One region of the Amycolatopsis sp. NPDC052450 genome, then DNA from elsewhere that is predicted to be linked to it. Evidence: riboswitches for the same ligand, from Rfam matches in the RefSeq annotation. Region 1 holds a riboswitch; the other holds the start of a gene.
What was found. Region 1 has a riboswitch for glycine ahead of gcvP (aminomethyl-transferring glycine dehydrogenase). Riboswitches for the same ligand answer to the same signal wherever they lie in the genome.

Region 1 (15,808 bases):
CGGTGAGATCGAAGCCCTCGTTGTCCCAGAAGGTCGGGTCCTCGGTCGCGACGATCGCGTCGCGCAGCTTCGCGGGGATGGCGTCGTAGGGCACGAACAGCCGGTCGCCGCCGGGCGGGATCACCTTGAGCAGTTCGGAACCGTCCGCGTTCTGCAGGACGACGGTCTTGTCAAGCCCGGCGAGCACCTCCTCCGGGCTGCGGACGTCGAGCAGGACGTACGCGATCCCGAACGTGACCACCGGGATGCCGACGAGCAGGCCGAGCGTCCAGGCGGCGATCCGGCGCCACCTGCGCTTCTTCCCTTTCGGCTCGGGGGTGGCCGTGGTCTCCGACTCGGGTGCGACTGACTCATCCGGGTTCTCCACGCCAGCTAAGACGCCCGAACGAGTGAAAAGGTTGTGGGAAAATCACCGGACCGTGTCCGGGCCTCCGCATTTCGTCACCTACTTGCGGTAGTTGGCATCGCGAACCACCGCAAGTAGGTGCCGAATTGCGGGGAGGCGTGGGTGGAATCGGGTCAAACCCGAATCGCCGCTCAAGACCTACCTGCGGGAATCGCGAAGGTGCCGTTCGCCGCTCGCGCTGTGCCCCCAATGCGGCATTGGGGGCGCTGAGCGTCTCCAATGCCACATTGGGGGCATGCCCGGCCAGCCGCCCGACCGTCCGGGCCTCCGCATTTCGTCACCTACTTGCGGTAGTTGGCATCGCGAACCACCGCAAGTAGGTGACGAATTGCGGAGGGTGGACGGGATCAGGCGAGGAACGCGCGAAGCAGTGAAGCCGTCCCTTCGACGTGCTCCGTCATCGCGCGGCGGGCCCCCTCCGGATCACCGGCGAGGATCGCGTCGACGATGGCCTCGTGCTGGGCGTTGGAGTGCTCCAGATTCGGTTCGAGCAGCGGGATCATGTCGAGCAGCTGGTTGACCCGCATCCGCGCGCCTGCCATCGCCGTGGTCAGCGAGCCGGACGCGGTGACCTCGGCGATCGCCAGGTGCAGCCGCGAATCCTTGCGCCGGTAATCGCCGACGTCGGCCGCCGCCGCCTCGGCGAGTGTGCTGGTCAGATGCTGCCGGTCGGCCGGGCTGAGGGACCGCGAAGCCGCCATCTCGGCGGCGCCGGTTTCCAGGACGTGCCGCAGGCCCAGGGCGTCTTCCAAGGTGGCGTTGTCGACCTTCCGCCCGTCGGCGGCGGGCGGGTCGGGCAGGACGTCGTTGACGAAGGTGCCGCCGTAACGGCCGCGCCGCGACTCGACGTAGCCCGCGTCGGACAGCGCGCGGATGGCCTCGCGCAGCGTCACCCGGCTGACCCCGAGCCGCTCGGCGAGCTCACGCTCCGACGGCAGCCGCTCCCCCGCGCCCACCACGCCGAGCCGGATCGCCTGGAGCAGCCGTTCGACGGTCTCCTCGAAGGCGTTGCCCGCGCGCACCGGGCGGAACAGCGCGTCACCCGCGTTCGCGACCGTGCTCGACTCCACCCTTCGAGTTTAGGCGGCCCGCAATTCGGCACCTGGTTGCGGTACTTGCGCACGCATACATCGCAAGCAGGTGCCGAATTGCGGAGCCGTCAGCATTCGATGACGTTCACGGCGAGGCCGCCCCGCGAGGTCTCCTTGTACTTCACGCTCATGTCGGCGCCGGTCTCACGCATCGTCTTGATCGCCTTGTCCAGCGTCACGATGTGCGAACCGTCGCCGCGCATCGCCATCCGCGCGGCGTGGATCGCCTTGGAAGCGCCGACGGCGTTGCGCTCGATGCACGGGATCTGCACCAGCCCGCCGACCGGGTCGCAGGTCAGCCCCAGGTGGTGTTCGACGCCGATCTCGGCGGCGTTCTCCACCTGCGCGGGCGAGCCGCCGAGGACCTCCGTGAGCCCGGCGGCGGCCATCGCGCTGGCCGAACCGACCTCGCCCTGGCAGCCGACCTCGGCGCCCGAGATCGAGCCCGTCTGCTTGAGGATCGAGCCGATCGCGCCCGCAGTGAGCATGAACGTCACGATGCCGTCGTCCGACGAGCCTCGGATGAACCGCTGGTAGTAGTGCAGAACGGCCGGGATGATCCCCGCCGCGCCGTTGGTCGGCGCGGTGACGACGCGGCCGCCCGCGGCGTTCTCCTCGTTGACCGCGAGCGCGTACAGGCTCACCCAGTCCATCGCGTACAGCGGGTCGCCGACGCCGTCCTCGGCGAGCAGCTTCTCGTGCAACGCCCTCGCGCGGCGCGGCACCTTCAGCCCGCCGGGCAGGACGCCCTCGTGCTCGCAGCCGTTGCGCACGCATTCCGCCATGACCTGCCAGATCTCCAGCAGACCTTCGCGGATCTCCTCGCGCGTGCGCCAGGAGAGTTCGTTGCGCAGCATGATCTCGCTGATCGGCAGCCCGGTGTCCTCGCAGTGCTTCAGCAGATCCGCGCCGGTGCGGAACGGGAATTCCAGCCGCGTCGAGTCCTCGACGACGACGGTGTCGGTCTCGTAGGACTCATCGCGCACGAACCCGCCGCCGACCGAGTAGTAGGTCCGCTCGCGCAGCACCTTCCCGTCGGCGTCGAACGCGCGGAAGATCATCCCGTTCGGATGCGCCGGCAACGACTTCCGCCGGTGCATGGTCAGGTCGGTGTCCTCGGTGAACACGACCTCGTGGTCACCGCGCAGCTTCAGCAGACAGGATTCGCGGATCTCCGCGATCTTGCCTGCCACCGTGTCGGTGTCGATCTCCTCCGGACGCTCCCCGGACAGCCCGAGCAGCACGGCCTTGTCGCTGCCGTGCCCGAACCCGGTCGCGCCGAGCGAGCCGAAAAGCTCGCTCTGGACACGCGTCGTGGCCGTCAGGTCACCGTCCGCGGCCAGACCGTCCACAAAGGTCAGTGCCGCCCGCATCGGGCCCACCGTATGGGAGCTGGAGGGGCCGATGCCGATCGAAAACAGGTCGAAGACGCTGATCGCCATTGATCTGCCCTCCTTCCTATCTGGCCAGCAGTGAGCTGGCTTCTTGGGCCGCGGGCCCTTCGGCGGCGAGATGGGCCAAGTTCTCCGACAGCTCTTCGCCGCGGTGGGCCTTCGTCTGGGCGAAAAGGCGACCGGCCCGATACGACGAGCGTACGAGCGGCCCGGCCATCACGCCGGCGAAGCCCATCGCCTCGGCGGCGTTCGAGTGCTCGACGAACTCCTCCGGCTTCACCCACCGGTCCACCGGATGATGCCGAGGCGAAGGCCGCAGGTACTGGGTGATCGTCAAGATCTCGCAGCCCGCGTCGACCAGGTCCTTCATCGCCGGAGCCACCTCCTCCGGAGTCTCTCCCATGCCCAAGATCAAATTCGACTTCGTCACCAGACCGGCCTCACGGGCCCGAGTGATCACTTCGAGCGACCGCGCGTACCGGAAACCCGGCCGGATCCGCTTGAAGATCCGCGGGACCGTCTCCACGTTGTGCGCGAGCACCTCGGGCCGCGAACCGAACACCTCGGCCAGCTGATCCGGATCCGCGTTGAAGTCCGGGATCAACAGCTCCACACCGGTACCCGGGTTCAACGCGTGAATCTGCCGGACGGTTTCAGCGTACAGCCACGCGCCGCCGTCTTCGAGGTCGTCACGCGCCACACCGGTCACCGTCGAGTAGCGCAACCCCATGGCCTGCACCGACTCCGCCACCTTGCGCGGCTCGGTCGTGTCCAGCGCCGCCGGCTTGCCGGTGTCGATCTGGCAGAAGTCACACCGGCGCGTGCACTGGTCCCCACCGATCAGGAACGTGGCCTCACGGTCTTCCCAGCATTCGTAGATGTTGGGACAACCGGCCTCCTCACACACGGTGTGGAGGCCTTCACGCTTGACCAGGCCCTTGAGCTCGGTGAACTCGGGGCCCATCCGCGCGCGCGTCTTGATCCACGGCGGCTTCTTCTCGATCGGGGTCTGCGCGTTGCGGACTTCGAGCCGGAGAAGTTTGCGCCCCTCGGGGACCGCGCTCATCGGTTGAGGTCCGCGTACAGCGGGTGCTTCTTGGCCAGCAGTTCCACCCTGGCGGACAGCGACCGGCGCAGGTCCTCGTCGAAGTCGGGGCGCAGCGCCTCGGCGATGATGTCGCCGACCTCGGCGAAGTCCTCGGCGCCGAAGCCGCGGGTCGCCAGCGCCGGGGTGCCGATGCGCAGGCCCGAGGTGATCATCGGCGGGCGCGGGTCGAACGGGACGGCGTTGCGGTTGACCGTGATGCCGACCGAGTGCAGCCGGTCCTCGGCCTGCTGACCGTCCAAAGTGGAGTTGACCAGATCGACGAGCACCAGGTGCACGTCGGTGCCGCCGGTCAGCACGCGGACGCCCGCTTCGGCGCAGTCCGTGCGCGAGAGGCGGTCGGCCAGGATCTTCGCGCCTTCGAGCACACGCTGCTGACGCTCGCGGAACTCCTCGCTCGCGGCGATCTTGAGCGCGACGGCCTTGGCGGCGATGACGTGCTCCAGCGGACCGCCCTGCTGACCGGGGAACACCGCCGAGTTGATCTTCTTGGCGAGTTCCTGGCGGCACAGGATGATGCCGCCGCGCGGACCGCCGAGGGTCTTGTGCGTGGTCGTGGTGACGATGTCCGCGTAGGGCACCGGGCTCGGGTGCAGGCCCGCGGCGACGAGACCGGCGAAGTGCGCCATGTCGACCATGACCTTCGCGCCGACCTCGTCGGCGATGCGGCGGAACTCGGCGAAGTCGAGCTGACGCGGGTACGCCGACCAGCCGGCGATGATCAGCTTCGGCTTGTGCTCCTTGGCGAGGCGCTCGATCTCCTCGACGTCGACGATCCCGGTCTCCTTGTCGACGTGGTAGGCGACGACGTTGTAGAGCTTGCCGGAAAAGTTGATCTTCATCCCGTGCGTCAGGTGCCCGCCGTGGGCGAGGTCGAGACCGAGGATGGTGTCGCCGGGGTTGAGCACCGCGACCATGGCGGCGGCGTTGGCCTGCGCGCCCGAATGCGGCTGGACGTTGGCGTGCTCGGCGCCGAACAGGGCCTTCGCACGGTCGATCGCCAGCTGTTCGATGACGTCGACGTGCTCGCAACCGCCGTAGTAGCGGCGGCCGGGGTACCCCTCGGCGTACTTGTTGGTCAGCACCGAACCCTGTGCCTCGAGCACGCCCACCGGGGCGAAGTTCTCCGAGGCGATCATCTCCAGGGTCGACTGCTGCCGGTCGAGTTCGGCGGCGACGGCCGTGGCGACCTCGGGGTCCACTTCGGACAGGGCAGCGTTGAACATCTCAGTTCTCCTGGGTCAGGACGGCGTACGCCTGGGCGTCGAGCAGGGCGGGCACGTCGCCGGACAGACGCACCTTCAGGAGCCATCCTTCGGCGTACGGGTCCGAGTTGATGAGCTCGGGGGTGTCCGTTGTGGCCTCGTTCACCTCGACGACCTCGCCGTCCACGGGCGCGTACAGCTCGCTGACCGACTTGGTCGACTCGACCTCGCCGAACACCTCGCCCGCGGTGACGGTGTCGCCGACCGAGGGAAGCTGGACGAACACGATGTCACCGAGCGACTCGGCGGCGAAGGCGGTGATGCCCACGGTGGCGACGCCGTCGGCGACGTTCAGCCACTCGTGTTCCTTCGTGTACTTCAGGTCCTGGGGGATGCTCATGGTTGCGAAAGGGCCTTTCAGGCGCGGGAGTAGAAGGGCAGGGCGACGACCTCGACGGGCTCGATGCGGCCCCGGATGTCGACGGAAAGCTCGGTGCCGGGCTCGGAGTGCTCCCGGTCCACGTAGGCCATGGCGATCGGGTAACCCAGGGTCGGCGACAGGGCACCGCTGGTGACCTCGCCGATCTCGGTCTCGCCCGCCAGGACGGTGTAGCCGTGGCGCGGGGCGCGGCGGCCGGAGCCCTTGAGCCCCACGCGCACCCGGGGAACGTCCTTCTTGGACAGCTCCTCGAGCGCGGCCTTGCCGACGAAGTCGCCGGGCTTCTCGAACTTGACGACGCGGCCGAGACCGGCTTCGAACGGGCTCAGCTGGAGGCTGAGTTCGTTGCCGTACAACGGCATCCCGGCTTCGAGGCGCAGGGTGTCGCGGCAGGCGAGGCCGGCCGGGAGCAGGCCGTGCGGCTCGCCCGCGTCGGTCAGGATGCGCCAGACGGCGGGGGCCTCACCGGCCGGGACGTACAGCTCGAAGCCGTCCTCGCCGGTGTAGCCGGTGCGGGCGAGCAGGACGTCGTGACCCTTCACGACGGCCGGGACGCTCGCGTAGTACTTGAGCGCGCCGAGGTCGGCGTCGGTGACGGCGCCGAGGATCTCGACGGCCTTCGGGCCCTGGACGGCGATCAGCGCGACGTCCTCGGACTTGTTCTCGACGACGGCGTCGAAGCCGGAGACCCGCTCGGCCAGTGCCTCCGCGACCACGGAGGCGTTGCCCGCGTTGGCCACGACCAGGAACTTCTCGTCCTCGAGGCGGTAGACGACCAGATCGTCCAGCACGCCGCCGTTCTCGTCGCAGATCATCGTGTAGCGCGCCCGGCCCGGCTTGACGCCGGACAGGTTGCCGACCAGCGCGAAGTCGAGGGTGTCGGCCGCCTGCGGACCGGTCACCTCGATCTCGGCCATGTGGGAGAGGTCGAACAGGCCCGCGGTCTCGCGGACCGCCTTGTGCTCCGCCAGTTCGCTGCTGTAGCGGATCGGCATCGACCAGCCCGCGAAGTCGGTGAACAACGCACCCAGTCCTTTGTGGACTCCGTGCAGGGACGTCTCTTTCGACATCAAGTGCCTCAGTTCTCGTAGGCGTTGAGCGGCGGGCAGGAGCAGACGAGGTTACGGTCCCCGCGCGCACCGTCGATGCGGCGCACCGGAGGCCAGTACTTGGCCTTGCGATTAACTCCGGCGGGGTACACCGCCAGTTCGCGGTCATACGGCAGGTCCCAGTCGCCGACCAGGGTTTCGGCGGTGTGGGGAGCGTTGCGCAGCGGGCTGTTGTCCGCGGCCCAACGGCCCTGCGCGACGGCGTCGATCTCCGCGCGGATGGCGATCATCGCGTCGCAGAAGCGGTCGATCTCGCCGAGGTCCTCGGATTCGGTCGGCTCGACCATCAGCGTGCCCGCGACCGGGAACGACATGGTCGGCGCGTGGAAGCCGTAGTCGATCAGGCGCTTCGCGACGTCGTCGACGCTGACGCCGGTCTCCTTGGTGAGCCCGCGCAGGTCGAGGATGCACTCGTGCGCGACCAGGCCGTCCTGGCCGGTGTACAGCACCGGGTAGTGCTGGTTGAGGCGTTTGGCCACGTAGTTCGCGGCGAGGACCGCGACCTGCGTCGCGGCGGTGAGCCCGCCCGCTCCCATCATGCGGACGTACGCCCACGAGATCGGCAGGATCGACGCGGAACCGAAGGGAGCCGCGCTGATCGGGCCGACACCGGTCTCGGGGCCCGCCTTCGCCAGCATCGGGTGGTTCGGCAGGTACGGCGCGAGGTGCGCGCGGACCGCGACCGGGCCGACGCCGGGGCCGCCACCACCGTGCGGGATGCAGAAGGTCTTGTGCAGGTTCAGGTGCGAGACGTCGCCGCCGAACTCGCCCGGCTTGGCGAGACCGAGCAGGGCGTTGAGGTTCGCGCCGTCGACGTAGACCTGGCCGCCCGCGTCGTGGACGATCTTGGCCAGCTCGTCGATGCCGTGCTCGTACACGCCGTGCGTGGACGGGTACGTGACCATGATCGCGGACAGCGTCTCGCGGTTGGCCTCGACCTTGGCCCGCAGGTCTTCGAGGTCGACGTTGCCCTCGTCGGTGCACTTGACCACGACGACGCGCATGCCCGCCATGACCGCGGAGGCGGCGTTCGTGCCGTGCGCGGACGACGGGATCAGGCAGACCTCGCGTTCGGTCTGACCGTTGGCGTGGTGGTACGCGCGGATCGCGAGCAGACCGGCGAGCTCACCCTGGCTGCCCGCGTTCGGCTGCAGCGACACCTTGTCGTAGCCGGTGACCTCGGCCAGCCAGCCGGCCAGCTGCTCGACGAGGACGTGGTAGCCCTCGGCGTCCTCGGCCGGGGCGAACGGGTGGATCCCCGCGAACTCGCGCCAGCTGATCGGCTCCATCTCGGTGGTGGCGTTCAGCTTCATCGTGCAGGAGCCGAGCGGGATCATGCCGCGGTCCAGCGCGTAGTCGAGGTCGGACAGGCTGCGCAGGTACCGCAGCATCGCGGTCTCGGAGCGGTGCGAGTGGAAGACCTCGTGCGTGAGGTACTCGCTCTCACGGTGCAAACCGGCGGGCAGCGCCTGGGCGCTTTCGGCCTCGTTCTCGACACCGAACGCGTTGAGCACCTTGGCGATGATCGCGGGCGTGGTGACCTCGTCGACGGCGACGCGGACGTGGTCGGCGTCGACCGGGCCGAGGTTGATCCCGTGCTCGCGCGCGACCGCGACGACCGCTTCGGCCTGTCCGGGCATGCGGGCGAGGACGGTGTCGAAGAACCCCTCGTGGACGACCTCGACACCTGCCGCGCGGAGGGCGTCCGCCAGGCCCGAGGCGAGCTCGTGGACGCGGGTCGCGATGCGCTTGAGGCCATCGGGGCCGTGGTAGACCGCGTACATCGCGGCGAGCACAGCGGGCAGCACCTGCGCGGTGCAGATGTTGGACGTCGCCTTCTCGCGGCGGATGTGCTGCTCGCGGGTCTGCAGGGCGAGGCGGTACGCGGGGTTGCCGTCGGCGTCGACCGAGACCCCGACCAGGCGGCCCGGCAGCGAACGCTCGAGCCCGGCGCGGACGGCCATGTATCCGGCGTGCGGCCCGCCGTAACCGAGCGGGACGCCGAAGCGCTGGGTCGAACCGGCGGCGATGTCGGCGCCGAACTCACCCGGCGCGGTGATCAGCGTGAGGGCGAGCAGGTCGGCGGCGACGGTGTACAGCGCGCCGGCGGCCTTCGCGGTCTCGGAGATGGCGGAGTAGAAGCCCGCGCCGCGCAGCACGCCGGAAGCACCCGGGTACTGGACGACGACGCCGAAGAACTCGTCCGGCAGACCGGTGAGCAGGTCGCGGACCTCGACCTCGACGCCCATGGCCTCGGCGCGGGTGCGGACGACGGCGATGGTCTGCGGCAGACACTCGGCGTCGAGGACGACCTTGTTCGACTTCGCCTTCGACGCGCGGCGCATCAGCATGACGGCCTCGGCGACCGCGGTGGACTCGTCGAGCAGGGAGGCGTTCGCGGTGGCGAGACCGGCCAGCTCGGAGACCATGGTCTGGAAGTTGAGGAGGGCTTCGAGACGGCCCTGCGAGATCTCCGGCTGATACGGCGTGTACGCCGTGTACCAGGCCGGGTTCTCCAGCACGTTGCGGCGGATGACCGCCGGGGTGACCGTGTCGTGGAAGCCGAGGCCGATCATCTGCGTCATCGGCTTGTTGAGCGCGGCGAGCGCGCGAAGCTCGGCGATGGCGTCCTCTTCGGACGCGGCGGGGGGAAGTTCGAGGTCACGCGTGACCCGGATCGCGGACGGCACCGCGGCCTGCACCAGGGCGTCGAGGCTGCCGTAGCCGACCTCGGCGAGCATCTTGGCCTGCTCGGACTCCGAGGGGCCGATGTGCCGGTCGTCGAAGGACGTACTGGTCAAGGGAGCTCCTTGGGTCAGGCGCCGGATAGACCGGTGCGCTGGGAACTCCCCCTCTGTCATGGCACCTGAGAGTTTCACCGCATGTGATGCGGCTTTCACCTTGGGTGAGGCGCACTTGCGCGCCTTCTTTCCAGAGTGGCCTCGCGGAAGCGGTAGTGAGTACCTGAGAGATTCCGGGGAGTTTGCTCCTTCGGTGCCCCACCACGTTCGTGAGGGCTCTCCCGCTCCAGCTCAACGGCCCTTGTCTGTAGTTGTGCGCACACCGTACCTGGCGTGTTCGACGCGCGTCTACTTCCACCCGACGACGTCACTTGCGTGTCTGGAGCCGTAACTCACGTGCTTGGAGCCGTAACTGGTGAGTTACGGCTCTGATCACGCGAGTTATGGCTCCAAGCACGCGAGTTACGCGTTCTCCATCATCATCTCGGCGGTGATCGTGCCGCAGAGTTCGGCGCACCGCGTCATCATGTCGGCCGCGTCGGCGAGTTCGGCGTCACCGGTCCTGGCGCACTCCTGGGCGCACATGCGCATCATCTGGGAGGCGAGGCCGCACATCTTCGCGCACATGCGCATCATCTCGAGGTCGGCGACCATGGCGGAGCAGCGCATCATCATGTCCGCGCACATGCGGGACATGTCCGCGCAGGTCACCATCATCATCCCGAGTTTCGCGCCGCCCACCTCCATGCAGCGCGTCAGCATCTCTTCGCACCGGACGTGGCACTCGTTGCACAGGTCGATGCAGTCACGCATGGCGGTGCTCATCTGCCGGGTCATTCTTCGGGCCTCCCGCGCTGTTCGGATCGCGGAACCGTGCGGCTCCGTGTCTCAGGACTACAGCGCAGGTCAGCGGCCCGCCATCCCAGCCACCGGGACGAGTGACGGGGTGGCGGGCCAGAGCGACGCAATTAGGTGACGAATCGCGCCGAGGCGTGTCGCAAGTAGGTGACGAATTGCGTGGGGTCAGAGAGGGGTCACGTAGGCGCCCGAGATGCCGCCGTCCACCAGGAACTGCGAAGCGGTGATGAACGAAGCGTCGTCGCTCGCCAGGAAGGCGACCGCGGCCGCGATCTCCTCCGGCTCGGCGAACCGCCCGACCGGCACGTGCACCAACCGCCGCGCCGCCCGCTCGGGGTCCTTCGCGAACAGTTCCTTCAGCAGCGGGGTGTTCACCGGACCCGGGCACAGCGCGTTGACCCGGATGTTCTCCCGCGCGAACTGCACGCCCAGCTCCCGGCTCATCGCCAGCACCCCGCCCTTCGACGCGGTGTAGGAGATCTGCGACGTCGCCGCGCCCATCACCGCGACGAACGACGCCGTGTTGACGATCGAGCCCTTGCCCTGCCGCCGCATATGCGGCAGCACCGCCTTGCAGCACAGGTACACCGAGGTCAGGTTGACCTTCTGCACCTTCTCCCACGCGTCGATGCCCGTGGTCAGGATCGAGTCGTCTTCGGGCGGGGAGATGCCGGCGTTGTTGAACGCGACGTCGACCGAGCCGAAGGTGTCCACAGTGGTCTGGAACAGGGCCTCGACCTGCTCGGCGTCGGTGACGTCGGCCTGCACGAACAGGCCGCCGACCTCGTCGGCCGCGGCCTTGCCCGCCTCGGCGGAGATGTCGCCGATGACGACCTTCGCGCCCTCGCTCGCCAGCCGCCGCGCGGTGGCGAGGCCGATGCCGCTGCTGCCACCGGTGATGACCGCGACGCGGCCCTCGAAACGCTGAACCATTCCTATTCCTCCGTGCTGATAAAGACGTTCTTGGTCTCGGTGAAGGCGTCGACGGCGTCCGGACCGAGTTCCCGGCCCAGCCCGGACTGCTTGAACCCGCCGAACGGCGTCCAGTACCGGACGGACGAATGCGAGTTCACCGAAAGGTTCCCGGCCTCGACACCGCGGGCGACGCGGAAGGCGCGGCCGACGTCGCGCGTCCAGATCGAGCCGGAAAGGCCGTACTCGGTGTCGTTGGCCATGGTCACCGCGTCCGCCTCGCCGTCGAACGGGACCACGGCGACGACCGGGCCGAAGATCTCCTCCGAGGCCAGCGGATGCCGCAGGTCCGGCGGGGTGACGACGGTCGGCGCGAACCAGTACCCGGGGCCGACGGGCGCGTTGCCCCGGAAGGCGACCGGCGCCGCGTCGTCCACATAGGACGACACCTTCGCGTGATGCCCCGCCGAGATCAGCGGCCCCATCTCGGTCACTTCCAGCCGCGGATCCCCGACGACCACACCGTTCACCGCGGGTTCCAGCAGTTCCATGAACTTCTCGTACACGCTCGACTGCACCAGGATCAGCGACCGCGCGCAGCAGTCCTGCCCGGCGTTGTCGAAGACGCCGTACGGAGCGGTGGCCGCGGCCTTCTCCAGGTCGGCGTCGGCGAAGACGATGTTCGCGTTCTTGCCGCCGAGTTCCAGCGTCACCCGCTTCACCTGCGCGGCGCAGCCCGCCATGATCTGCTTGCCGACCTCGGTCGAGCCGGTGAACACCACCTTCCGCACCGCGGGGTGGTCCACGAACCGCTGCCCCACCACGGATCCCTTGCCGGGGAGCACCTGGAAGACGTCTTCGGGGATCCCCGCCTCGCGGGCGAGTTCGCCGAGGCGGATCGCGGTCAGCGGAGTGAGCTCGGCGGGTTTGAGCACGACGGTGTTCCCGGCGGCGAGCGCGGGCGCGAACCCCCAGCCCGCGATGGGCATCGGGAAGTTCCACGGCACGATCACCCCGACCACGCCGAGCGGCTCGTGGAACGTCATGTTCACCCCGCCGGGTACCGGGATCTGCTTGCCGCTCAACCGTTCGGGCGAAGCCGAGTAGTACGTCAGCACGTCGCGGACGTTGCCCGCTTCCCAGCGCGCGTTGCCGATCGTGTGGCCCGCGTTGGCGACCTCCAGCGCGGCGAGGTTCTCGATGTCGGCGTCGACGGCGTCGGCGAACCGGCGCAGCAGCCGCGCCCGGTCGCCGGGGGCCACCGCGCGCCAGGCGGGGAACGCCGCGTGCGCGCGGGCGATCGCCGCGTCGGTCTCCTCGGCCGAGGTCAGCTCGACCGACCGCACCACCTCTTCGGTGGCGGGGTTGATCACCTCGAACGTGGTCATGCGCGCTCCTTAGCTGCTTCTACGAGTGCCTCGAAAAGCCTGATGTCGTCGGGATTCTGTTCGGGATGCCATTGGACGCCGAGGACGAACCCGTCGCCGGGCAGTTCGGCCGCCTCGATGGTCCCGTCGGCGGCCCAGCCGACCGGGACCAGCCCGTCACCGAGCCTGTCGATCGCCTGATGGTGGTAACACGGCACCTTGGTCTCGGCGCCGAAGATCGCCGCGACCCGGCTCCCCTCGGCAAGCGTCACCGTAGTGGTGCCGAAGATCCCCGGCGCGGGCTGGTGATCCCCACTGTCCAAAGTGTCCGGCAGATGCTGCGCGAGCGTGCCGCCCAGCGCGACACTGAGCACCTGCAGCCCGCGGCACACGCCCAGCACCGGTTTTCCACTGTCCAAAGCGGACCGCAGCAGGCCGAACTCGAACGCGTCCCGGTTCGGCCTCGTGTACGTCGTCGCGTGCGGCTCCTGGCCGTAGCGCGCCGGGTCGACGTCGGCGCCGCCGACCAGCACGAGTCCGTCCACGGCGGACATCAGCCGATCGTGTGCCCCGCTCACCGGCGGCAGCAGGACCGGGATCCCGCCGGCCGCGACGATACCGTCGACGTAGACCCGGTGCAGCAGCGCGACTTCGGTCTCCCAGACGAGGAACTTCGCGGGTTCCAGATAGGAGGTGAGACCGATGATGGGGTCAGAGCCGTTCGAAGCCACGGATCCTCTCCCAGTCGGTGACGGCGGCGTCGTACGCGGTGAGTTCGACCTTCGCCGCGTTCAGGTAGTGGTCGACGACCTCGTCCCCGAACGCGGTCCTGGCGAGTTCGCTCTCGTCCAGCAGCGCCGCGGCTTCACGCAGGGTCGTCGGCACGGTCGGCTTGTCGGAACCGTAGGCGTTGCCGTGGAACTCCGGCTCCAGCTCAAGTTCGTTCTCGATGCCGTGCAAACCGGCCGCGATGAGCGCGGCCACCGCGAGGTACGGGTTCACGTCGCCGCCGGGGACCCGGTTCTCGGTGCGCAGCGAGTCTCCGTGCCCGACGACGCGGAGCGCGCACGTGCGGTTGTCGGTGCCCCAAGCGACGGCTGTCGGCGCGAAGCTGCCGGGGACGAAACGCTTGTAGGAGTTGATGTTCGGCGCGAGGAAGTAGGTCAGCTCACGCAGTCCGGCGAGCTGACCGGCGAGGAAGTGCTCCATCAGCGGCGAGAACCCGCCGGGGCCGTCACCTGCCAGGACGGGCTCGCCCTCGGCCGAGCGCAGGCTGATGTGGATGTGGCAGGAGTTGCCCTCGCGTTCGTTGTACTTCGCCATGAACGTGAGGCTCTTGCCCTCCTGCGCGGCGATCTCCTTGGACCCGGTCTTGTAGACGCTGTGGTTGTCGCAGGTGGTCAGCGCGTCGGCGTAGCGGAACGCGATCTCGTGCTGACCGGGGTTGCACTCGCCCTTGGCCGACTCGACGTACAGTCCCGCCCCGCCCATGTCGTTCCGGATGCGGCGCAGCAGCGGCTCGATCCGCGAGGTGCCGAGCATCGAGTAGTCGACGTTGTACTGGTTGGCCGGGCGAAGGTCCTGATACCGCTTGTCCCATGCCGACTCGAAGGTGTCGTCGAAGACGATGAACTCCAGTTCGGTCCCGACGTACGCGGCGAGACCACGCGCGGCGAGCCGGTCGAGCTGACCGCGCAGGATCTGGCGCGGCGAAGGGGCCACGGCGCCGCCCTGCACCCGTTCGAGGTCGGCGAGGACGAGCGCGGTGCCCTCCTGCCACGGAAGCAGGCGAAGCGTGCCGAAGTCCGGGCGCATGACGAAGTCGCCGTAGCCGGTCTCCCACGACGACATCGCGTAACCGTCGACAGTGTTCATGTCGACGTCGACGGCGAGCAGGTAATTGCACGCTTCGGTGGCGTGCTCGACGACCTCGTTGAGGAAGTACTCGGCGGCGCAGCGTTTGCCCTGCAACCTGCCCTGCATGTCGGCGATCGCCACCAGCACCGTGTCGACCGTGCCGTCCTCGACCAGTTCCCGGAGCCGATCCAGCGTGAGCATGCCGCGCCTGTTCGCCATCAGCCTCACCTAAAGGTTCGAAGCGGTACCTTTGCGGCTTCTTCCTACCGGGTGAGCCGGACCTGGTCAACTCGACCAATGGTCTACCTCGTTACCCATTGCGGACGGTAGTTGATCCCTGGGCGGATTGTCTGCGATGCCCGGCTGAGAAGATGCTGTGAATCCCGCCGGACGGGAGGAGATCCGCACACCCGGAACGTTGTACGGATCAAGAGAGGTGAGAAGGAATGACACAGGCATTCACGCAGCAGACCACGTTCACCGAGCCCCAGGGGCGGGCTCAGCTCCCGACGCTGCCCAGCGGGTGGCCGATCGGCTCCTACGAGTCGTACTCCGAAGCGCAGCGTGCCGTCGACCACCTCGCGGGAACGGACTTCCCGATCACGGACGTCACCATCGTCGGTGTCGAGCCGATCCTGGTCGAGCGGATCGCCGGGCGGATGGGCTGGAGCAAGGTGCTGACCAGTTCGGCACTGTCGGGCGCGATGTTCGGTATGTTCCTCGGCCTCGTGCTGAGCCTGCTCAACCCGGGCGCCGGACTGGTGCCGATCCTCGTCGGCCTCGTCGGCGGTATCGCGTTCAACCTGCTGTTCGGCGCGCTGGGGTACGCGGCTTCGAAGAACAAGCGCGGGTTCATCTCGCAGAGCCAGCTGGTCGCCCGGCGTTACGACGTCCTGGCCCAGCCGCGCAACGCCGAGAAGGGCCGCGCCCTGCTGGCCGACCTGGCAGCCAGGAGCGCGTTCCTCCACTGAGCCTCACCCCCACGCGAGCCGGCACCTCAGTACGAGGTGCCGGCTCGCGGCTTTACGGGGTCAGGCGGTGCAGGTCACGCGGGAACAGCGTCGCCTGGCGGACGTTGGGCAGCCCGAGCAACCGGGCCGTCCAGCGTTCGAGACCCAGCGCGAACCCGCCGTGCGGCGGCATCCCGTGCGCGAAGACGGACAGATAGTCCCGGTACGGCTCGGTGGACTCACCGCGCGCCGCCAGCGCGGCGACGTAGTCGGCGTGCCGATGCAGCCGCTGGCCGCCGGTCACGAGTTCCAGCCCGCGGAAAAGCAGGTCGAAACTGTTGGAATACCCGGGTCGCTCCGGGTCCGGATGCGTG
Region 2 (15,808 bases), on a different contig from region 1:
GCGCTGGCCGCGTTCGTCCCGTGCGCGCTGGACGGGATCAGGCAGACGTCACGTGCCGCGTTCCCGCGTTCGCGGTGGTAGGCGCGGATCGCCAGCAGCCCGGCGAACTCGCCCTGGCTTCCGGCGTTCGGCTGCAGGGAGACCGCGTCGTAGCCGGTGATGCCGGCGAGCCACTGCTCCAGATCCTTCACGACGGTGAGCAGCCCTGCCGCGTCCCCGGCGGGCGCGAACGGGTGCAGACCGGCGAACTCGGGCCAGGTGATCGGCTCCATTTCGGCCGTGGCGTTGAGTTTCATCGTGCAGGAGCCGAGCGGGATCATGCTCCTGTCGAGCGCGACGTCCTTGTCGGACAACGCCCTCAGGTACCGGAGCAGCGCCGTCTCCGAGCGGTGCGCGTGGAAGACCGGATGCGTCAGGTACGCGCTGGTGCGGCGCAGATCCGGCGGGAAGCCGTCGGCGGTGTCCGCGTCGAGCGAGTCCACATCGGACACCGCGACCCCGAACGCCTTCCACACCAGGGAAAGGTGCTCACGGGTCGTCGTCTCGTCGCAGGCGATGGCGACGTGGTCCGCGTCCGCGAGCCGTAGGTTGACCCCGAGTTCCCTGGCGGTGGCGACGATCCCGGTCGCGCGGCCGGGGACGGCGACCATGACGGTGTCGAAGAACTCGCAGTGCACGACGTCGACACCGCTTTCGGCGAGTCCCGCCGCGAGCACGGTGGCCATCCGGTGCGCGCGGTTCGCGATGGCACGCAAGCCTTCGGGGCCGTGGTACACCGCGTACATCGAGGCGATCACCGCCAGCAGCACCTGGGCGGTGCAGATGTTGCTCGTCGCCTTCTCGCGGCGGATGTGCTGCTCGCGGGTCTGCAACGCGAGCCGGTACGCGGGCGCGCCGTCGGCGTCCTTCGACACCCCGACCAGCCTGCCGGGCAGCTGCCGTTCGAGCCCTTGCCGGACGGCGAGGTACGCCGCGTGTGGCCCGCCGAAGCCCATCGGGACGCCGAACCGCTGCGTGGACCCGACCGCGACGTCGGCGCCGAGCTCACCGGGCGACCGCAGCAGCGTCAGTGCCAGCGGATCCGCGGCCATCACCACCGCCGCGCCCAGCGCCTTGGCCTCGGCGATGGTGTGGTCCCATTCGCGGACGACGCCCGACGCGCCCGGATAGGACAGCAGCACGCCGAAGAAGTCGCCGCCGAGCCCCAGCCCGGTGATGCCCTGGGACAGATCCGCGGTCACCAGCTCGATGCCGAGCGGTTCGGCGCGGGTGCGCAGGACCTCGATCGTCTGCGGAAGGGTGTCCTCGTCGACGACGAACCGGGCCGATTTCGCCTTGCCCGCCCGGCGGACCAGCGTCATCGCCTCCGCCGCGGCGGTCGCCTCGTCCAGCATCGACGCGTTGGCGATCGGCAGGCCGGTCAGATCGGCGACCATGGTCTGGAAGTTGAGCAGCGCTTCGAGGCGGCCCTGCGAGATCTCCGGCTGATACGGCGTATACGCGGTGTACCAGGCCGGGCTCTCCAGCACGTTCCGGCGGATCACCGGCGGGGTCACGGTGTCGTGGTAGCCGAGGCCGATCATCTGGACCATCGGCCGGTTGCGCGCGGCCAGCGCGCGGAGTTCGGCGAGCGCGCCGGTCTCGGTGGCGGGCGGCGGGAGCTCCAGCGGTGTCGCGGATTCCCGCAGTGACGCGGGAACGGCCCGCTCGGCGAGCTCGTCCAGCGAGGCGACTCCGACGACGTCGAGGATGCGCGCGAGCTCTTCGGTGCCGGGGCCGATGTGCCGGTCCGCGAAGGGGGTTCCGGATTCGAGAGCGGCCAGTGAAACAGGCTCCATCGGGGACCTCCCAAGACGCGGGGGTGGGGCCGGGACGGATTGTCCTGGCCCTCCCCACTCTGTCCGTACCCCCGTGGGGGCGCCTGAGAGTTTCGCCCGAGTGTTGAGCCGGGCTTGCACCGTCGGCGGGGCCGCCAGGCTGTGACCTGGCGAACCACTTTCCAGAGGCGTCTCTTCCGCGCGGTCCAGGGTGCCTGAGAGGTTCCGGGGAGGACTTGCTCCTTCGGCGCCGAGCTCAACGGTTATCGGCTCGGTCTCTCCCGCGCGGATTCGTCGACCGCGGAAGTGAGCCTACCCTGCCGCCCCCGCGGCTTCATGATCAGCCGGTGCGACGTGCGTTACGGCGCTGCGTGAGCTCGTCCGGCGTGACCGTTTCGATCACGCCGCCGTCGGCCCGCTCGGCCTGGAACTCGTGGATGGTGCCGCTGATCTCCTGCATCGCACCGCTGACGGCGATGCCGAAAACGCCCTGGCCACCTTGCAGTAAATCGACGATCTCTTCGGGCGAGGTGCACTCGTAGACGGTGGTGCCGTCGGAGAACAGGGTGACCCTGGCGAGGTCGCGGACACCGCGCAGGCGCAAGTGGTCGACGGCGACGCGGATGTTCTGGAGCGAGACGCCGGTGTCCAGCAGCCGCTTGACGACCTTCAGGACGAGGATGTCCTTGAACGAGTAGAGCCGCTGCGAACCGGAACCGTGCGCGGTGCGGATGCTCGGCGCGACCAGCTTCGTCCTGGCCCAGTAGTCGAGCTGCCGGTAGGTGATCCCGGCGATCTGGCAGGCTGCGGGACCGCGGTAACCGACGAGTTCGTCCGGGAGGGAAGAGTCGGGGAACAGCTCGCCCTGCTCGCCGTCAGCGACCGGAACGAGCGGCTCTTGAGGGCTACCAGCCTCGACCACGCCATGCCTCCCCTCGCCCGACCTGGCGGCCGGCGAACAAAGCCGCGCGGACCCACGTGAGCCCGCACCGGAGTTCATCGTCAAGACGAATGCCCCAGACATCCGAATCACACCTTGGCGATTCACCCTCATTGACGGTAAGCGCGTCCGGCAAACCGGTCAACGCGACGCGCGGTCGGCCTCAAGCTCTTCTTGAGGCTTGTCGAGCACCGTCCCCCGTTCGGCCGCACGCTTGCCACTTTTACTCAGCCGTGTTAATTTTTACTCATGCAAGTAACTCCCTCCACCCAAAGTGCCATGCAAGAGGTTCAGGCGGAGCTGGGGCTGTCGGTCACCGAGGCGGCCCGGCGGGCCCAGATCATCGGGGCCACGATCGCGACGATCTCCGACCTCGGCTACCACAAGACGTCGTTCGCGAAGATCAAGGAGCGCGCCGGGCTCTCCAGCACCCGGATCATCTCGTACCACTTCACCAACAAGGCAGGCCTGATGCAGGCCGTGGTCACCACCGCGACCGGGATGAAGGACAAGTTCCTCGAAGAGCGGATCCAGGGCACGACCGACCGGGCCGGGCTGCTGCGCGGTTACATCGAGTCGGAGATCGCGTTCCTCGGCTCGTACCCGGAACTGGTGCGGGTCATGGTCGAGATGGCTTCGAGCGGCTCGGACGCCGAAGGCTGGTTCATGTCGGCGCCGATCGTCGAGGAGTTCCGGACCGGCCGGCTCGAACGCCAGCTGCGGCAGGGCCAGCGGGAAGGCGCTTTCGGCGAGTTCGCGCCGGACGTGATGGCGCTGTCGATCGCGCAGGCCATCGACGGTGTCGCGGCGAAGTTCGCGGCCGACCGGAAGCTGGACCTGGAGCGGTACGGGCGGGAGCTGGCGGACCTGTTCGTCAAAGCGACCGCCGCTTGACCGCCGCGAACCGCATTCAGAGGACTAAACGCACGCACGACGAAGGGGCGGCGCCAGTGGCGCCGCCCCTTCGTACGAGATCCAGGATGTGCTCAGGTGTCCGCGCCGCGGAAGTCCTCCGGCGAGACCGAGTCGAGGAACTCGCGGAACTTCTCGACCTCGTCCTCCTGCTCGTCGGGGATGATGAGACCCGCTTCCTCCAGCACCGCGTCGACGGCGTGGATCGGGACCCCCACCCGCAGCGCCAGCGCCACCGAATCACTCGGCCGCGCCGAAACCCGGATGTCCCCGTCGAAGACCAGTTCCGCGAAGAACGTGCCTTCCTTCAAGTCGGTGATGACGACCTGCTCCAGTTCACGGCCCAGCGCCCCGATGACCTCCTTGAGCAGGTCATGGGTGAGCGGACGGGCCGGGCGGACTCCCTGCTGCTCCAAGGCGATGGCGGTGGCCTCGACCGAGCCGATCCAGATCGGCAGGTAACGCTCGCCTTCGGTTTCCCGTAGCAACAAGATCGGCTGATTCGCGGGTAGCTCCACCCGCACGCCGACGACGCGCATCTCGCTCATCGGGCTTCGCCTCCCTCTCGTGCGCACGGGCTGCAACGCTTGTCTCGACGACCAAGCGACGGCAATCCCGACGCTACCCGTCTTCCGAGCGCTGTGCTCGCTGTCTCCGACATTCTCGGTTCGCCCGTGGCAAACCCAACTCTCACGGTACGGCATAGGGTGCCGAACATTCAGTCATTGACAAGTGGCCTCACAACGGCTCCCGGCCCCCCTGGAGCGGTTCAACCGCCTGTGACTGCCCGTATTCCGGCCTTCACCAAGAGCGTGTGCAACGCCACGGTCAACGCGGCGAGCTCCCGGACGACCTCGTCGCCCCTCGCCTGGGCGTCCTCGTCACGATGCCGATACACCGGGGTCACGATCTGCTCCAGCAGGCCGACCTCGCGGTCGGCCGCGGCCCGGAAGGCACGCAGATGTCTCGGCTCTATACCGAATTCGGTCATCGCTTTCACGGTCTTCGCCACGAGGACCGCGTCGGGATCGAAGAAGCCCGCCGCGCCTGGGCGGACGAGACCGTATTGTCGCAGCTCAGCCAGGGTGGCGGCGTCGATGCCCGCCTGGCGGAGCAGATCTTCCTCGGTCAGCCTGATCTCTCGATCGGTCTCGAAATCCCCGGGGGACGGCAGTCCGCCGTTCTCCCCCGGGGCGTCGAGTGAAACGAGTTTCCGCGGCAGCCGCGGCATCGCCGCGGTGTGCTCGGCGGACGCGGCGCCCTGATCCGCCGCGTCGAGCTGTTCCTTGATGACCTTCAGCGGGAGGTAGTGATCCCGTTGGGCGGACAGGACGAATCGCAGGCGCTCCACGTCCGCCGGAGCGAACTGCCGGTACCCCGACGGGGTCCGGCCCGGCTGGACCAGACCCTCCGCCTCGAGGAACCGGATCTTGGAGATGGTGACATCGGGGAAGTCGCCGCGCAGCTGTGCCAGCACGGCCCCGATGCTCAACCCATCGCGCTGCGACGCATCCCGATCAGGCCGCCCGGCCGCCGTCACCGTGCCCCCTGGCCCCCGTGACCCGGGCCGGTCAGGAAGACCAGGCGGAACTTGCCGATCTGGACCTCGTCGCCACCGGCGAGGACGGCCTGGTCGACCGGCTCGCGGTTGACGTAGGTGCCGTTGAGGCTGCCGACGTCGATGACGACGAACTCGCCACCCTCACGGCGGAACTCGGCGTGCCGCCGGGAGACCGTGACGTCGTCGAGGAAGATGTCGCTGTCCGGGTGCCGTCCCGCACTGGTGGTGTCGCGGTCCAGCAGGAAGCGCGAACCCGCGTTCGGGCCCCGCTTGACGACCAGGAGCGCGGAACCCGCGGGCAGCGCGTCCACACCCTGGACAGGGGCCTCGGCAGCCGGAGGAGCCTCAGTGCCTTCGACGTCGGCCAGGAAGTCGGCCCGGAAGACAGAAGTCCGCTCCGGAGACTGCTCCGGGGGAACGCCGGGCCCGTCGTTCGTGCTCACCTGAGCTCTCCTAACGCATGTGTGTTGCCACTACTCAAGAACGTGTGGAGGTCAAACGTACCGTGCCTGATCGAATCTCCGGCCCGCGGCTCCCCCTACTCTTCCCGAAGGGCCGCGGCCTGCGGCTATTCCTTGATCAGCGCCTGGTACGCCTCGGCCTCCAGCAGGGATTCCACCGAGCTCGCGTCGTCGAGACGGAGCTCGATCAGCCAGCCCTCGCCGTAGGGGTCGCTGTTGATCAGCTCGGGCGACTCGGTCACCGCGTCGTTGACCGCGACCACCTCGCCGTCGAGCGGGGCGAACAGCTCGGAAACGCTCTTGGTCGACTCGACCTCGCCGAACGTGTCCCCCGAGCCGAGCTGCTTGCCGACCTCGGGGAGTTCGACGAACACCACGTCACCGAGCTGGTCCTGGGCGTACTCCGTGATGCCCACGCGCACGAGCCCGCCGTCGCGCACGGAGACCCACTCGTGCTCCTCGGTGTACCGCAGTTCTTCTGGAGTGGACAACGCCGCTCCCCTTTCTCAAGCCCTCACTCGAAACCGACGCGCGCAGTTTCGCATCCCGCCGGGTCACGCGCCCGCCGCCTCCCGCAACTCGCCGGGTTCGGCCGTTCGCAGTGCCCGCACGGTCTGGATGACGTACAAGACGCCCGAATAGACGTACAGGACCGCGCCCCACGCCGTGAAGGCGTATCCGATCGGCCGGGCGAACGCGGCGATGTCGGATCCGCCCTGGGTGAGCAGCAGGAACGGGAAGGCGTACATCAAGACGAAAGTGGCGCCCTTGCCGATGTAGGTGACCTCCGGCGGGGCGAAGCCGCGGTGCCGGAGCAGCAGCACGCAGACGCCCAGCACGGCCTCGCGGACGACCAGCGGGACCACCAGCCACCAGGGGACGATGTCGCGGATCAGGAACGCGATGAGGGTCGCGAGGATGTAGAGCCGGTCTGCGGCGGGGTCGAGCAGCTGGCCGAGCCGGGACATCTGGTTGAGCCAGCGGGCGAGTTTGCCGTCGAGCCAGTCGGTGAGCGCGCTGAACACGAGCAACGCGAGCGCCCAGCCGTCCTCCTTCGGGCCGAGGAGCAGCCAAAGGAAGACCGGCACCCCGGCGAGCCGGAGGATCGAAAGCATGTTGGGAACGTTCAGGGCCTGCCGCAAGAGGGAAGGCTCTTCGCTGGTCACGCTCGGTTCGGGGGGCGTACTCACCCGCTCAGCCTAGGCTGCGTCTCTCAAAGCGTGCTTTCGGATCTCCGCAGCCGGGCCGCGGCATCAGCTGGTCACTCACCCAGCCGTATCAGCGGCCCGCCTCCGCACATCCGAGGCCTCCGGCCGAAAAGAAACCCGAGTATGTGTCCAGCCGCGGCGTTGCAGGTCCGCGCTGGTCAGCGCCACGGGCCTGCCCCGGTGATCGGTGCCGACCCACCGGTTGTGGCCGGCGGAGCTTTCGAGAACGTACGGGCGGCCGCCACACCAGACGACGGTGCACGGTGCCGTCGGTGGCAGCTCCGTGCTCGCCGGTGCGGTGGCCTGGGGTGACGCGGGGTCGGTCTGTTCGTCGGTCTTCATCACTCTCACGGTTTCGTGACGGGGACTGGGACACGCCGGAGCGCTACCTGTGTTTTCGGCAGAACGGGGCCGCGCGTTAACGGATCCGGCGTGGATTCGTCCGATCGGTTCGCAACGACAGCGGGGTGTTGTCGCGCTGTGAACGGCATGTTAATCGTCCACAATGGACAGTGATTGAGCGGTCCGCGCGTACCGCGGCACCCGAGGTCGCGATAGCCTCCCGCGAATCGAACGTGGCTCAATGCCACGGCTTCGGGCCCGGCCGGGTCAGAATGGGCCGGCCACGACCGGCCGACGAAAGGATCGCCTTGCCCGTCTCGACGACCACGGGAACGTGGCGGCGCCTGTTCGCGGCCTGCGCCGTCGCCGGAACGCTCGCCGCCTGTTCGGGCGACGATCCGCCACCGCCTGTCACCTCGATGTCGGTCTCGCCGCCCTCGCTCCCCGCGAGTGTGTCCAGCGTGCCGGTCCCGCCGATCCCGTCGCAGACCGCGCCGAGTCCCTCCGCTGCCCCGAATCCCGCCACCAGACCGAAACCCGCTGAACCGGTACAGGGTTCGTGCGGCACCGTCACCGCGGCCAGCGGGCTGACCCTGCAGGTGCTCAACGGGCCCGGGGTCTCCTGCGCGGACGCGACCGGGATCGTCGGCTCGTTCCACAAGAGGATCGCCGGACGCCAGTCCGCGGGCTCGGACGAACCCGTCAGCGAGACCGTGGACGGCTGGCTGTGCGTCTCCGGTGCTCCCGCCGCGCAAGGCGGCACCAGTTGCGGCAAGGGCGATCAGAACGTGTTCGCCGCCGTCGTCCCCGTCGAATGAACCATCCCCGAGAAGAAGGGCCCATGAAGAGCCTCGCCGTACTTCCCGCCGCGTTCGCCGTCGTCCTGCTGAGCGGTTGCGGAGCCGATCCGGCTCCCGCCGCCGCGCCGGCGCCGTCCTCCCCCGCCGCCACCTCGGCGCCCGCCGGGACGCCCTGTGGCGAGGTCGCCGGGCTCCAAGGCGCGAAGAACAAGGTGGTCGCACACGGGAAGACCGACTGCGCCGAAGCGATTCAGGTGCTCACGGACTACTTCACCAAGCTGACCCCCGCCGAAGCCGCGTCGCCGCAGGGGCCCGGTCCCGTGGTGATCGGTGCCTGGACGTGCGGGAGCGGACCGAACGATCCGGTGACGAGTTGCTCGACCGAGGACGAGCGCCAGATCGAAGCGACCCGCTCCTGAGCCTCAGTCGCCCCAGATGATCGGGGTCTTGCGGTAGACGTCCTTCGGCGTGTCCGATGCGGCGAAGGACGCCTACACCCTTGGTCTGCGGTGCGAGCCCGTTCGTCCCGGGGGCGGGCGGGTGGAGCGGTAGCGAGAAGGGGTTTTCGCTACGGCGGGACTGTTGCTGAGACCCATGGTCGAGATGCGTCGCGAAAGCCACTTTCGCGACGCCTGGGGTCGCGAAAGTGGCTTTCGCGGCACGGTCGCCCCACGGCCGCGAGTGAAACCCCGCGACCCGACACCTTTGCGTTACCTCCCAACAGAACGCTCTTATCACTCACGACCGGACCAACCCGCGCGACGCCGCTTGCCGACGTCCAACCGGTACAGGACGACGCCCACGATCACCATGCCGGCGAGAAAAAGACCCAGCGCACCGCCTGCCGAGACCTTCCAGATCAACGGCGATCGCGTCCGGTAGGCGAATCCGTCACCGACGAAGACCCTGTCCCCCACCGAAATCTCCTCACCCAGGATCCGGCCGCCTCCGGAAGATCAGCAGAAAAGGGAGAACGGTCGAAAGCACCGAGGAAAGAACTCCGGGCTTCCGCGCGTTTTCCGGCACTGGCGCCCTCTCGTCGATCATTGGAGCTTCAGCAGGACTTCCCGTTCGAGCTTGCCGACGAGAAGGTACTCGGGCCGGTATCCGGGCGGGACCACGAAACAGACGAGACCCGTGGTGCCGTCGAAAGCGCCGGGAGCGCCCGCGCAGTCCTTGACCCGTTCCGGCGCACCGTGTTCGTCGGCCGACAACTCCAGCGGCGTGTCGCCGAGGCGGGACGCCTCGATCCGCAGAGTGAGAACGTGGAATCCGCTCAACCACGCCTCGGCTCCCTCGGGCGGTCCGGGCCTGCTGTCGAGCACACGCACGGCCGCCTCTCCGGAGACGGCGGTCTGTCCACGGGCGAACACCGGCGGCGGTCCCCATAGGTCGCGCCGGAGTTCCCAGAAATTCGGGACCGGGTCGGCCGCCTCGCCGTAGGCCGTCCCGCCGAACCCGACCGGCGTCAGCACGACGAACGCGGCGAAGGCCAGCCCGGCGAGGAACGGCGGCACCTTCCGCGCGATCCCCGGTCTCGCCACTTTGACCAGCACGACGGCCGCGAGCACCAGGAGTGCCCAGCCGAGGGACATCGCCGTGATCTTCTCCCACGGATGGTGGGCTTCCACGACGTCGGCGGCCCCTCGCACGGACAGTACCCGGTCCGTCACCGACGAAAGCCGGGCGACCACCGGATCAGCGAGGCCGAACGTGTCCCGTGTCGGCAGTTCGATCGTGCGGCCGTCTTCGGCGATCGCCAGGACGTCGTAGCCGGTACGCGGGCCGTGCTGTCCTTCGCTGGTCGTGGAGTTCCACTCGGAGATCACCGCGCGCACGTTGTAGGTGCCGGCCAGCCCTTCGACGGTCCACCGCCCGGCGAAGGCCGCGACGGTTCCCCAGACGATCCCGCTCACGAACGCGGTGATCATCGTGTTCGCGCGCTGCCTGTCTTTCCGATCCGGTTCGCGGACGACCACCAACACCCCCTTTTCGGCTCTCCCAGCTTATTGGCCGAAGTCGCCGCACGGCACGGGATTTGTACCTACCCCCTTGCGAACCGAAGTAAGAGTCGTCTAGACTCAAACTATGCTCACCAGGGAAGACGCCGTAGCGATGATCGAGAACACGGTCGACGCGGCCGCTCTGTTCGCCCGCCATCGCTACCGCGAACTGGCGGCCGTGCTCCACCCCGACCGCAACCCCGGAGACGACCGCACCCACCGGGCCGCCGCCACCCTCAACCACCTCCACGACGAGTGGAAACGCGCCCGGCGCCAGACGGTCACCACCGCGACCTCGGCGTACACCCTCACCGAGCCGCACGCGGTGGGCAGTGTCGCGACGACCTACCGGACCACCGGCCCTCATCTGGTCAAACTCGTCCGCGACCCGGCGCTCAACCCGCTGATCCACGCCGAGTGGGCGGCGTTGCGCACGCTCGACGGCTTCACCGAACGGCACCGATGGCTGCGCCCCTACTACCCGCGACTGCTCGACACCTCGGGTCCGGTGGCGCGCGGTGACCGCGCCTTCAGCGTCCTGGATCCGCTCGTCGACGGCTTCGTCACCCTCGCCGACATCGGGAAAGCCTTCCCCGGCGGGCTCGACGGCCGCGACTACGCCTGGATGCACCGGCGCCTGCTGCGCGCCGTGGCGGGCGCGCACCGCGCGGGTGTCGTCCACGGCCACCTCACCGCGGACAACGTGCTCGTCCATCCGGGACAGCACGGGATCGTCCTCGCCGGCTGGTCCTTCGCCGTCGAAGACGGTGTGCTCCCGCTGGCGACGGACAAGTCCGTCCGGTACCCACCGGAAGTCCACAAAGGACTTCCGGTGACCGCGGCGACGGACGTCCACATGCTCCACCACATGATGCTGGAACTACTGGCACCGAACGAGACCCGCCAACGCGAATTCGCGACGTGGTGCACCCAGGACGTCCCGGCGCAACGACCCGAAGCCGCCGATCTGCTCGACGAGTACGACGAACTGCTCGACGACCTGTACGGCCCCCGCACCTTCCGACCCTTCACCATCCCCGAGACAGGAGCCTGACCATGGGACACGGACACTGGGACGACAACGCCTACGCCGCCGCGAGGACCTTCCGCGCGGCCAAGGGCGAGGACGATTTCGGCTACACCGCCGATCTCCGCTCCAAACCCGCGAAAGAGTGGAAGGTCGCGCCCGCGCTCGACCCGCTGAACGCCGTCCGGGAATGCCGGGATTCGGCCGACCACACCGATTCGACGCCGATCGCGGTGCTGTTCGACGTCACCGGCTCGATGCGCCGGGTGCCGCGGATCATGCAGGGCAAGCTCGGCAAACTGCACGGTCTGCTCAAGCGCCGGGGTTACCTGGCCGACCCGCAGGTGCTGTTCGGTGCGATCGGCGACGCCGACAGCGACCGGGTCCCGTTGCAGATCGGGCAGTTCGAATCGGACAACCGGATGGACGAGCAGCTGCGCACGATCTTCCTCGAAGGCGGTGGCGGCGGGCAGAAGAGCGAATCCTACGAACTGGCCGCCTACTTCATGGCCAGGCACGTCATCACCGACGCTTGGCAGAACCGCGGCCGCAAGGGCTATCTGTTCATCATCGGCGACGAGCTGAACAAGCCCGCGCTGGAGGCCCGCCACATCCGTCACGTGATCGGGGACGACGTGCGGGAGGACATCGACCCGGCGTCGGTGTACCGGGAGCTGGCCCGTAAGTGGAACGTCTACTTCGTGCTGCCGAACCAGTCGTCGTACTACAACGACCCGCAGATCGGCGAGCACTGGAGCGGTCTGCTCGGCCAGAACTTCCTCAAGCTCGACGACCCCGGCGCGGTATGCGAACTGATCGCGGCCACCATCGGGCTGGAGGAACGGGTCGTCGACGTCGACCGGGCGCTCGCCGACCTCGCGGACGTCGGCTCGGTCGCCGAAAGCAAGGCGGTCGGCAAGGCGCTGGCGAAACTGGGCACCAAATCGGTCGTCACCTCGGCGGTGCCCGACGCCGACGGCCCGAGCGACGTGGTGCTGCGATGAGTCTGCTGGACGGCCACGTGGTGGTGGTCGGGCTCGGCTTCGGCGACGAAGGCAAGGGCGCCGTGGTCGACGCCCTGTGCGCCGCCCGGCCCACCACCGCCGTCGTCCGCTTCAACGGGGGCGCGCAGGCCGCGCACAACGTCGTCGCGGACGGGCGGCACCACACCTTCAGCCAGTTCGGGGCGGGCACGTTCGCCGGCGTGCCCACCCATCTGTCGCGGTTCGTGCTGGTCGAGCCGTTCGCGCTGGCCGCCGAAGCACGGCGGCTCGAAGCGGCGGGCGTCCGGAATCCGCTTTCGCTGCTGAGCGTGGACGGGAGTGCCTTGCTCACGACCCCGTTCCACGTCCACGCCAACCGGGCCAGGGAGGAGGCCCGGGGCGCGAACCGGCACGGCTCGTGCGGGAAGGGGATCGGCGAGACCGTCTGGTACTCGCTGCTCGCGGGGGCCGCGCCGGGCGAGGTGGTGGAGAACCAGGAGGTGATCGGGACGCCGGGGGAAGCGCCCACGGTCGCCGACTGCGCCAGCCCATCGGTGTTGCGGCGCAAACTGGACGCGCTCGCGCGGTTCTACGCACCGCTCGCCACGCCACCGCACACCGTGGACGAACTGGTGGCGCTGTACCGCGATTTCGCGGACGCGGTGCGGATCACCGACGGCGGCGAGACAGGGCGGCTCGCGGACTCCGGACGGCTGGTTTTCGAGGGAGCGCAGGGGGTTCTCCTCGACCAGCACCACGGTTTCCACCCGCATACGACCTGGTCGACCACCACCCCGCACAACGCCCGCGCCTTGCTGGCCGGGCGCCCGCACGCGGTACTGGGTGTCACGCGTACCTATCTCACCCGGCACGGCGCGGGGCCGCTGCCGACCGAATCCGCCGCCGTGCTCGCCCGTTTTCCGGAGGCGCACAACGAAACCGGCGACTTCCAGGGCGCGTGGCGGGCGGGCCATCTCGACGCGGCCCTGCTCGATTACGCGATCGCGGCCTGCGACGGCGTGGACGCGCTCGCGGTGACCCACCTCGACGCGACCGGGCTGAAGGTCGTCCCCGAGGACGGCTCCCCCGCCGTCGACCTGGCGGATCCGCTGGCGTGGTTCAGCGAGCGACTGCCGGTGGCCGTCGCCGGGTACGCCCCGGACAGGGCCGGTTACCGGGTCACCGAGGCAAGGTCGACAATCAACGCGTGATCGAGTCGACGCCGGTGTCCGTTGACGTGCTCGTGGTGCGGTTCGCGCCCGGCACCAGGAAAGTGCTGCTGGGAATCGCGCCGCGAGCCGCCGAGCCGTTCGCGGGGGAACTCGCGCTGCCCGGGGTGCTGCTCGGGCTCGGGGAACGGCTGAGGGAAGCGGCGCACCGGGCGGTGGTCGGCAAACTCGGCCTGCCGTCCGACGCGCTCTCGGCGACGGGACAGCTCGCCACCTTCGACGAGCCGAACCGTGACCCCCGCGGTCCCACGCTTTCCATCGCCTTGTGGGCCACGGTGGATCCCGCGCTCGACGAGCCGGGGAACGTGGTGTGGGCTCCGCTGGACGAAGTCCCGCCGCTGGCGTTCGACCACGACCGGATCGTGGCGGACTGCCGCCCCATGCTGGCCGAACGGCTGTGGCGGGACGTCGCGTTCACCGCCGGGCTGCTTGGCCCGATCTTCACGACGGCCCAGGCGCTGGACGCGACCGAAGCGCTGACCGGGGACCGCCCCTATCCGGCCAATCTCGGCCGGACCATGGAGCGGGTCCCCGGGCTGCGGCGCACCACCGAACACGCGGCCGCCCTCCCCAAGGGAGGACGGCCGCCGTCGTTGTGGCGCTGGGAGTGACGAGGTCAGATCCCGCAGGAGGACGCCGACCAGAACCGGGTGGACCGGTGCGCCACGTGCGTGTGATCGTTGTGCCCGGGGTAGCCCGGGCCGAGGATCTCACTGAACCCGTGGTTGCGGGCCTGCTTCGCCAGCCCGCAGAAACCCTGCGAACCCGCCCCGAGGTCGACCGCGTCGCCGTAGAGGTGACGGCTGTTGGTCGCCCCGCCGACGGCGTTGTTGCAGGCGACGCTGCGGAAGCCGCCGTTGACGTCGATCGGCCGGTCGCCCATGGCGTGCCGCATCGCCTGCAGCTTCCACATCGAGACCAGCGCGTTGGCCTTCGCCGTCGCCGCTGAGACGTTGCCGCCCGACCAGTCGGAGTTGCACCGGTTCAGTTCGGCGTAGGTGAAGTTGACCGGCGTGCAGTCGTCGTCCTGCAACGCGTAGAGCTTGGTGAACGTGGCCGATCCGGCGATGCCGTCCGCGCCCAGCCCGTACGCCTGCTGGAAACGGGTGACCGCGGCCTTGGTGCCCGCGCCGAACTGGCCGTCGATGGCGAGCACGCCACCGTAACCGGGATATCCGGCGACCCGGATCTGCAGTTGCCGGACGTCCTCACCGGACGCGCCCTCGGACAACGTGCGTCCCCAGGAATAACAGGCGTCGGCGACGGACACTTCGCCCGCCGCCACCGGACCTGGATCGGCGGCCGCCGGGGTGGCGACCGCGGTACCGAGCCCGGCCACGAGGGCGAGCATCGGCAGGAGGAAACGAATGCGCATGACAGGAACACCTTTCAAGACAGGGAAGGTGAGACCCGTGACCCCCACGGGTTGTCAACGATTCACTGCACCGGATGCTAACGCGGTTCCGGTTACCGCACTGTGGGTCGTTCGACCCACACGCCTGCCGAAGTCCGTGAAGGCCTCCTTGAGGGACTCTGGGTCCCTCAAGGAGGCCTTCACGGACAGGGAACGCACTTCAAGGCAGCGGGCGGTCAGCCCTTCAGCTGCGGGAAGTCCTCTTCGCGGAACTCGCCCGCCGGCCGTTCGGCGGCGTCGTTCTCGCGTCCCCGGAGTTCGACGCGGCGAATCTTGCCGGAGATCGTCTTCGGCAGCTCGGCGAACTCCAGCCGCCGGATGCGCTTGTACGGAGCCAAATGTTCCCGGCAGAAGGCCAGGATGGACAGCGCGGTGCCGGCCGTGGGCTGGTGTCCGTTGGTGAGGACGACGTACGCCTTCGGCACCGCGAGCCGGATCGGGTCGGGCGCGGGGACGACGGCCGCTTCGGCGACTGCTTCGTGTTCCAGCAGGACACTTTCCAGTTCGAACGGGGAGATCCGGTAGTCCGAAGCCTTGAAGACGTCGTCTGTCCGGCCCACGTAGGTGATGTAGCCGCGTTCGTCGATCGAGCCGACGTCCCCGGTGTGGTAGAAGCCGTTCGCGAACGCCGCGGCGGACCGTTCCTCATCTTCCGCGTAGCCGGCCATCAACCCGACCGGTCGCTTCTCGAGGTCGAGACAGATCTCGCCCTCCTGCGCCCGTTCGCCGGTGACGGGGTCCACGAGCGCCACGGTGAATCCCGGCAGCGGACGGCCCATCGAGCCCGGCACGACCTCCTGCCCCGGGGTGTTGGCGATCTGGACACTGCTCTCCGTCTGCCCGAAACCGTCGCGAATCGTGACGCCCCAAGCCTTCTCGACCTGGTCGATCACTTCGGGGTTCAGCGGTTCGCCCGCGCCGACCACCTTGCGCGGCGGCGTCTTCAGCACGGACAAGTCAGCTTGGATGAGCATCCGCCACACCGTCGGCGGGGCGCAGAAGCTGGTGATACCGCACCGGTCCATCTGCGCCATCAAGGAGACCGCGTCGAACCGCGCGTAGTTGTAGAGGAACACCGTCGCCTCGGCGTTCCACGGCGCGAAAACGTTGC

Region 2: it holds a riboswitch for glycine, as region 1 does, so the genes downstream of both, gcvP (aminomethyl-transferring glycine dehydrogenase) here and gcvP (aminomethyl-transferring glycine dehydrogenase) in region 1, are expected to answer to the same signal.

Annotation. Positions count from the first base shown of each region.
Region 1 covers NZ_JBIUAQ010000042.1:10,641-26,448, reverse strand. The annotation lists gene ACIHAO_RS39015 (transglycosylase domain-containing protein) at 1-367, opposite strand, end outside; gene ACIHAO_RS39010 (FadR/GntR family transcriptional regulator) at 754-1,476, opposite strand; gene ACIHAO_RS39005 (L-serine ammonia-lyase) at 1,566-2,939, opposite strand; gene lipA (lipoyl synthase) at 2,956-3,957, opposite strand; gene glyA (serine hydroxymethyltransferase) at 3,954-5,222, opposite strand; gene gcvH (glycine cleavage system protein GcvH) at 5,224-5,601, opposite strand; gene gcvT (glycine cleavage system aminomethyltransferase GcvT) at 5,619-6,710, opposite strand; gene gcvP (aminomethyl-transferring glycine dehydrogenase) at 6,719-9,550, opposite strand; glycine riboswitch at 9,594-9,694, opposite strand; gene ACIHAO_RS38975 (hypothetical protein) at 9,953-10,327, opposite strand; gene ACIHAO_RS38970 (3-oxoacyl-ACP reductase) at 10,514-11,281, opposite strand; gene ACIHAO_RS38965 (aldehyde dehydrogenase family protein) at 11,284-12,648, opposite strand; gene ACIHAO_RS38960 (gamma-glutamyl-gamma-aminobutyrate hydrolase family protein) at 12,645-13,358, opposite strand; gene ACIHAO_RS38955 (glutamine synthetase family protein) at 13,339-14,703, opposite strand; gene ACIHAO_RS38950 (general stress protein) at 14,931-15,455, shown strand; gene aspS (aspartate--tRNA(Asn) ligase) at 15,508-15,808, opposite strand, start outside.
Region 2 covers NZ_JBIUAQ010000016.1:75,316-91,123, forward strand. The annotation lists gene gcvP (aminomethyl-transferring glycine dehydrogenase) at 1-1,838, opposite strand, end outside; glycine riboswitch at 2,010-2,111, opposite strand; gene ACIHAO_RS25220 (MerR family transcriptional regulator) at 2,158-2,739, opposite strand; gene ACIHAO_RS25225 (TetR/AcrR family transcriptional regulator) at 3,037-3,651, shown strand; gene ACIHAO_RS25230 (bifunctional nuclease family protein) at 3,744-4,217, opposite strand; gene ACIHAO_RS25235 (MerR family transcriptional regulator) at 4,439-5,209, opposite strand; gene garA (glycogen accumulation regulator GarA) at 5,206-5,673, opposite strand; gene gcvH (glycine cleavage system protein GcvH) at 5,799-6,182, opposite strand; gene ACIHAO_RS25250 (CDP-alcohol phosphatidyltransferase family protein) at 6,246-6,881, opposite strand; gene ACIHAO_RS25255 (hypothetical protein) at 6,957-7,241, opposite strand; gene ACIHAO_RS25260 (hypothetical protein) at 7,480-7,848, opposite strand; gene ACIHAO_RS25265 (hypothetical protein) at 7,841-8,059, shown strand; gene ACIHAO_RS25270 (hypothetical protein) at 8,083-8,460, shown strand; gene ACIHAO_RS25275 (hypothetical protein) at 8,776-8,958, opposite strand; gene ACIHAO_RS25280 (hypothetical protein) at 9,085-10,020, opposite strand; gene ACIHAO_RS25285 (adenylate cyclase) at 10,130-11,098, shown strand; gene ACIHAO_RS25290 (hypothetical protein) at 11,101-12,075, shown strand; gene ACIHAO_RS25295 (adenylosuccinate synthetase) at 12,072-13,265, shown strand; gene ACIHAO_RS25300 (NUDIX domain-containing protein) at 13,262-13,894, shown strand; gene ACIHAO_RS25305 (D-Ala-D-Ala carboxypeptidase family metallohydrolase) at 13,900-14,658, opposite strand; gene ACIHAO_RS25310 (AMP-binding protein) at 14,874-15,808, opposite strand, start outside.